DNA from 3 places in the Rhodoferax sp. EU05-FHT12H12 genome. Region 3 is predicted to be linked to each of the others. Evidence: predicted binding sites of a transcription regulator. Region 3 holds the regulator's gene; each other region holds the start of a gene.
What was found. Region 3 encodes LexA, which represses DNA repair genes until DNA is damaged. Its sites were predicted from a motif close to ACTGTATNNNNATACAGT; they were not measured.

Region 1 (2,249 bases), on a different contig from region 3:
CTCGCGGCCGTATTTGGCGTAGATGTACTGGATCACCTCCTCGCGGCGCTGGTGCTCAAAGTCCACGTCAATGTCGGGCGGCTCGTTGCGTTCGCGGCTGATGAAACGCTCGAACAGCAGCGAGGTCTCATGCGGGTTGGCCTCGGTGATGTGCAGGCAGTAGCAGACCACCGAATTGGCCGCCGAGCCCCGCCCCTGGCACAGGATGTGTTCGCGCCGCGCAAAGCGCACGATGTCGTGCACCGTGAGGAAATACATCTCAAAGCGCAACTCCACGATCAGCGCCATCTCATGCTCCACGCGCGCACGGATGTCCTGCGGCACGCCCGCCGGGTAGCGCTCACTAGCCCCCTCTTCCACATAATGGCGCAGGGTCTGCGCCGCCGTCTGGCCGGGCAGCACGGCCTCCAGCGGGTAGTGGTAGCGCAGCTCGTCCAGGCTGAAGGTGCAGCGCTGCGCTACGGTCAGCGTGTTCGCCAGCCAGTCCGGCGGGAACAGCGCCGCCAGCCGCGCCCGCGAGCGCAGGTGACCTTCTGCATTGGCCTGCAGCGCAAAGCCACAGGCCGACACGGGCTGGCCCAGGCGCACGGCGGTCAGCACATCGTGCAGCGGCTTGCGCGAACGTACATGCATATACACCTGGCCTGTGGCCAGCACCGGCAAGCCGCTCAGGGCCGAGAGCTGCTGCACCCGCACGCGCTGCAGCGCATCCCCCACCACCAGCCCGGCACTGGCCATCAGCCAACAATTGGGGCCAAATAGGCCTCTAGCCCCTATGGATATTGCGCAAGCAGCTTCCATATTGATAGCAAAATGAAACTGCAGCAGCACCTCACAATCCTGCAGTGCAGCCCAGTTCGCCTCGTGCCAGGCCGCACGGTATTCGCCCTTGGGGGCCGCCATGCGCGCGGCGGTGATGAACTCACACAGCTGACCCCAGCCCGCCAAGTTATGCGGCAAGGCCACCAGCGTGAAGTGGCCTCCGTCAGGTAGCGCCACCACAAACTCGGCCCCTGGCAACAGGGGCAGTCCCAGACGCTTGGCCTCCACGTGCGCACGCACCACCCCCGCTACCGAACATTCATCCGTCACGGCCAGCGCATGGTAGTCCAGTGCATGGGCGCGCTGCACCAGCTCTTCGGGCTGGGAGGCACCGCGCTGGAAGCTGAAAGAGGAAAGGCAGTGCAGTTCAGCGTAATCTGGAGGCATGGTGGCGCACTCCCGTCATCAGGGTCTGGAATTATGGCAAATAACTGGTTATATATACAGTTTTATGGCCATAAAAACACTAACATTCCCTTACACTTCGCCCATGCAACTGCCTTCGCTGCCCGCCATTCCCATCACGGCTGCCCTGCGTGCGGACATTGAGTCCCTGCTCGGCACCGAGGAGTCCCTGTCCGAGTTCGTGCTCACCGCCGTACTGGAGGGCCTGGAGCGCCGCCGCCATGCCGCCGCCCAGCGCGCCGACACCACCCACCGCCTCCCCGCCCCCCACAGCAGCCCCTTGCGTGTGCTGGTGGTGGACGACGACGATTTCAGCCACACCGTGCTGCGCGAAATGCTGCTGAGCCTGGGCGTAGCCGAGGTGCACACGGCGCGCGATGGCAGCACCGGCGCCGAGGTACTGGCCCAGATGCCACATGCCCCGGATTTTTTGATTTGCGACATGGTGATGCCACACACCGATGGCCTCGATTTCCTGGGCCACCTGGCCAAGGTGCAATACCGCGGCGGCGTGATCCTGCTCAGCGGCGGCGACAGCCTGATGCTGTCGATTGCCGCCGAAGTGGCGGTGTCCGACGGCCTGCGCGTGCTGGGCTCGTTTGCCAAGCCGCTACAGCGCGACGACCTGGCCGACGTATTGGGTCTGACGCCTTAGGCCCCCCCTGAAAATGGGGGCCATTTCTGTGACTTTTTCCACACCCGGCGGGCTCTGCCACAGCCTCCAGCCCCGGGTTTAGTCCGTTCGGACTATTTACACTCGCCCGCCCGCCATCAACAATCTGGCCAAGATTTGGTATTGGCTAATTAAGGGAAGAAACAAGATGAACCGCAAGAACCTGGGCCGTGTCGCCCGCATCGCTCTGGCCGCAGCAGCCTTGACAGGTGCCCAGTTTGCAGCAGCTGAAGTGGTCGCCGGGGATGCCATCAAGCTGAGCACCAGCCCCAAAGGTACCTTGGCTGGCGCTTTTTCAGCCATAGAAGTCAGCAGCGTGAATGGCTCCAGCCTGTCGGGTGAAAATTCG
Region 2 (2,249 bases), on a different contig from region 3:
GCTGTAACCCGAAGTGGCATACACCGCATTGCACGTGGCAATAGGGAATGCGATCTGCGATGTCTTGATGCCGTCACCGGCAGGCGTAGATGTCGCCAACGTCTCGCTGGCGTACACCTCAAAATGCATGTGCGGCATGCGTCCTGAATAACACCCCGGAAAAACGGTCTGAAAGGTGACGCTGCCACTGCTGTCGGTTACCTGCACACCACGCAAATAGTTTTCGCCAGTAACCCCTGCGGAATACATGGAGTACAACCCATCCTGATCGCAATGCCACAGATAAATGGCATAACCCGCCAGCGGTGCACAGCTTGCCTGGGTATTCACCAAAGTTAAGGTTACGTGCAAGGAGATGCCTGCTGCAACCGTGCTGGATCCGATAGTGCTGGTGATGTCGCTGCGCACGATGCCCGACAGCAGCAACGCGTTTACCAGAGTTCCATTCAAGGAGTTTGTTCCATCTCCAGGGTAGGGCCCATTGGTTTCCGACGGTATGACAGCGCAAGCGCTGCCGGATGTACTACTCTCGCCGCCGCATGCAGTCAAGGCCAGCGGCGCCACAACGCCCGTACCCAGCCAGCGCAAAGCCTGCCGACGACTTGCCATGTTTTCAGCCAGCACTCTCATATCTTGAAAAAGTTGCCCATCTAAGGAATGTGCTTCAAGCGCCATAAATCACTTTCTGTGAAACATAGCCTCCAATATGACAACCAATCCAGGAGAAATTAGGCAGGCCCGTGTAAATACACAGCAAAAAATCGGCAGTGGTGCAACCCACTATCATGAGCAGCTTTTGCATACAGAACACGCGTACCAATGGCCGCTAACATGAACCCCGCCCAACAAGAAGCGGTCAATTACCTGCACGGCCCCTGCCTGGTGCTGGCCGGGGCGGGTTCGGGCAAAACGCGGGTGATCACGCACAAGATCGGGCGCCTGATCCAGATGGGCCTGCCGGCCAACCGCATTGCCGCCATCACCTTCACCAACAAGGCTGCCGCCGAAATGCGCGAGCGCGCCAAGCAGCTGATTGGCCGCCCCGCCAAAGACGTGCTGGTGTGTACCTTCCACGCCTTGGGCGTGCGCATGCTGCGCGAAGACGGCGCGGTGCTGGGGCTCAAGCCCCAGTTCAGCATTCTGGACAGCGACGATGTGACCAGCATCCTGAAAGATGCGGGTGGCACGGTGGATGCGGCCACGGCGCGCCAGTGGCAGTGGACCATCAGCGCCTGGAAAAGCGCAGGGCTCACATCCACCGAAGCTCTGGCGCAGGCGGCGGACGACAACGAACGCATCATCGCCACGGTGATGGGCCGCTACGAAGAGCGACTGACGGCCTACCAGAGCGTGGACTTTGACGACCTGATCAGCCTGCCCCTGAAACTGCTGCGCGACTACCCCGAGGTGCGCGAACGCTGGCAGGCCAAGCTGGGCCATGTGCTGGTGGACGAGTACCAGGACACCAACGCCACGCAGTACGAAGTCTTGAAGCTGCTGGTGGGCGAGAAGGCACGCTTCACCGCGGTGGGTGACGATGACCAGTCCATCTATGGCTGGCGCGGCGCCACGCTGGACAACCTGAAAAAGCTGCCGGTGGACTTCCCCACGCTCAAGGTCATCAAGCTGGAGCAAAACTACCGCTCCACCAGTGCCATCCTGCGCGCGGCCAACAACGTGATCGGCCCCAACCCCAAGCTGTTTCCCAAGACGCTGTTCAGCGAGCTGGGCGAGGGCGAACCGGTGCGTGTGGTGGACGCCGACAACGAAGAACACGAGGCCGAACGCGCCGTGGCCCGTATCCAGAGCCTGCGTGCCGAAGGCTTGGCGGACATGCAGGGCAAGCAGTACAAGGAGTTCCGCGACTTTGCCGTGCTGTACCGTGCCAACCACCAAGCCAAGCCGTTCGAAAAAGCGCTGCGCCGGGCCGGCATCCCCTACAAGGTGTCGGGTGGGCAGAGCTTTTTTGACCGCGCCGAGATCCGCGACCTGTGCGCCTGGTTTCGCCTGTGGAGCAACAACGATGACGACCCGGCGTTTCTGCGCGCGGTGACCACGCCCAAGCGTGGCATTGGCCACACCACACTGGGCACGCTGGGCGTGTACGCCAGCCAGTACAAGCTGAGTCTGTTTGAGGCGCTGTTTTCCTCGTCCCTGGCCGCAGCCCTGAGCGCCAAGGCGCTGGGCAGCCTGCATGAGTTTGGCCGCTATATCAACGACCTGGAGTTCCGCGCACGCCACACCGAAGG
Region 3 (2,249 bases):
CCCAACGGGTGATGGAAGCACTGTCTGCGTAAGCGACCTGCCTCCCCCCCAAAAAAAGCCGCGTCAGCGGCTTTTTTTACGCCATCAACTGCAACGTCAACGCAATCCGTGCCTTGACCGGAGACAGGCCCCGGGAATGCGGCAGAGCGGCAGTCGCCTCGCCCTGCACCACCTGGCCACGCGCGCAGCGGCTAGCGCGTACCACCTGCACACCCTGCGCCTGTACTTCCAGCAAAGCGGCCTCCAGGTCCACATGCAGCGTGCCATTGCCGGTTCCGGCCACCACCAGGCCGCGCAATGGTGCAACGGTGTCGTCCGGCCGGGCCAGGCTGCGCACCATGGCCCCCGACGCCCCCACGTAATTCATCACAATCTCCACCCGCGGCCAAGCCACCTTGGCCCAGGCCTGCAAGTCCACCGCATGCGACGGGGTTGTGGAGGCTGACACGCCAAACCAACGCACCCGCCCCTCCTCCACCACAGCCAGCGGCCCGGCATCCCCCGAGTCAAACGCGTCCACGCGGTAGGTATGGCACTTCTGCACCAAGCGGGCGCTGTGCACAGCGCCCGCGCACACGACCAGCACCCCCCGCGCCGTGCCATCCAGCGCCACAGCCACTGCGTCCAGCACGTTTTGCGGACCATCAGGCGTCAGCGCTGACGCCGGGCGCATGGCACAGGTCAGCACCAAAGGCTTGGCCTGCAATAGCGCTGGCGGCAGCACTTGCTCCAGGAAGAAAGCGGTTTCTTCCAGCGTGTCAGTGCCATGGGTGATCAGCACGGCATCCACCTCGGCGTCCTGCAGGTGCTGGGCGCAACGCTGCGCCAACACCGCCCACACGGCAAAGCCCATGTCCTTGCTGTCCACCTGCGCCACCTGCTCGGCCACCAGCGTGCGGCCCTGCAGCGCAGCTTGCAGCGGGGCAATATCCTGCAGCAATGACTGCACGCCCACCTGCCCGGCCTTGTAGCCCACATTGTCCGATCCCCGTTCCGATCGGCCTGCAATCGTGCCGCCCGTGCCCAAAACCACCACTTTTTTACCCATATATCACTGCCCCACTTGCATTAATCAAAAAACTGGTTAAAAATACAGTTACTGGATGAGAAAACAGTGTGTACAGACACACAGCCAGCGCCGACCCACCACGAAGGAGTCAGTATGCTTGAAAGTCCCAAACTCACCGCCCGCCAACAGCAAATTCTGGATCTGATCCAGGGCGCCATTGCGCGCACCGGCGCCCCCCCCACCCGGGCGGAAATCGCCACCGAGCTGGGCTTCAAGTCCGCCAACGCAGCCGAAGAGCATTTGCAGGCCTTGGCCCGCAAAGGCGTGATCGAACTGGTCAGTGGCACTTCCCGCGGCATCCGTCTCAAGGGCGAGGTGCTGCGCTCCATGCAAGAGTCGCGCATGAAACAGTTCGCCCTGCCCTTGCCAGGCCTGGCCCAATTGGCCTTGCCCCTGATTGGCCGTGTGGCCGCCGGTTCGCCCATCCTGGCCCAAGAGCATGTGGACCAAACCTACTACGTCGAAAACAGCCTGTTTCAGCGCCAGCCCGACTACCTGCTCAAGGTGCGCGGCATGTCCATGCGCGACGCCGGCATCATGGACGGCGACCTGCTGGCCGTACAAGCCACCAAAGATGCCAAAAACGGCCAGATCGTCGTCGCCCGCCTGGGTGAAGAAGTCACCGTCAAGCGCTTTCGCCGCAACAAGCACCTGATCGAGCTGCACCCCGAAAACCCCGACTACCAGACCATCGTGGTTGAGCCCGGTGAACCTTTCGAAATCGAAGGCCTGGCCGTAGGCCTGATTCGTAACACCATGTTGATGTAACGCAGACAGAAAGCACCCACCATGAATACCGCCCTCGTGATGAAACCCGACTTTCTGGCCCCCTTGCGACTACTGCTGACATGGCTGCTGCCGAGTCCGCCCCAGCGTGCCCCCCGCTACGCCTCAGCCCGATCTACCGAGCATTGCAATGCTCCTCATTTGATAGCTATGCGCGCAGATTCCACGGGGGCTAGAGGCCAAAATTCCTGTAAATCCAAGCCCTTGCGGGTGGTTCGCGTCCTGGAAAGCGGACAATCCCGCTCCGAGGTCGGTCGCATGGTCATCTCGGGGCGCATGGCCGACGTCTGCGCCGAGCTGGACCGTCTGGCTGCCTGCGAAACTGCGTAACAAAAGCAGGGCAAATTTGCCCTGCGCCCGCCCGGGCAGCCAGCATCCCAAGGCACAATGGCAG

Region 1: AC3WS7_RS08330 (error-prone DNA polymerase) is a predicted target of LexA. The motif match lies at 1,253-1,270, and genes of this name have one in related genera.
Region 2: AC3WS7_RS09625 (ATP-dependent helicase) is a predicted target of LexA. The motif match lies at 738-755, and genes of this name have one in related genera.

The regions. Positions count from the first base shown of each region.
Region 1 covers NZ_JBYTDI010000002.1:739,051-741,299, reverse strand. Annotated here, with positions in the region: gene AC3WS7_RS08330 (error-prone DNA polymerase) at 1-1,209, opposite strand, end outside; gene AC3WS7_RS08325 (YlcI/YnfO family protein) at 1,313-1,882, shown strand; gene AC3WS7_RS08320 (PEPxxWA-CTERM sorting domain-containing protein) at 2,049-2,249, shown strand, end outside.
Region 2 covers NZ_JBYTDI010000003.1:34,042-36,290, reverse strand. Annotated here, with positions in the region: gene AC3WS7_RS09630 (dioxygenase family protein) at 1-675, opposite strand, end outside; gene AC3WS7_RS09625 (ATP-dependent helicase) at 820-2,249, shown strand, end outside.
Region 3 covers NZ_JBYTDI010000001.1:765,056-767,304, forward strand. Annotated here, with positions in the region: gene adk (adenylate kinase) at 1-32, shown strand, start outside; gene AC3WS7_RS03535 (asparaginase) at 77-1,048, opposite strand; gene lexA (transcriptional repressor LexA) at 1,163-1,837, shown strand; gene AC3WS7_RS03545 (hypothetical protein) at 1,859-2,185, shown strand.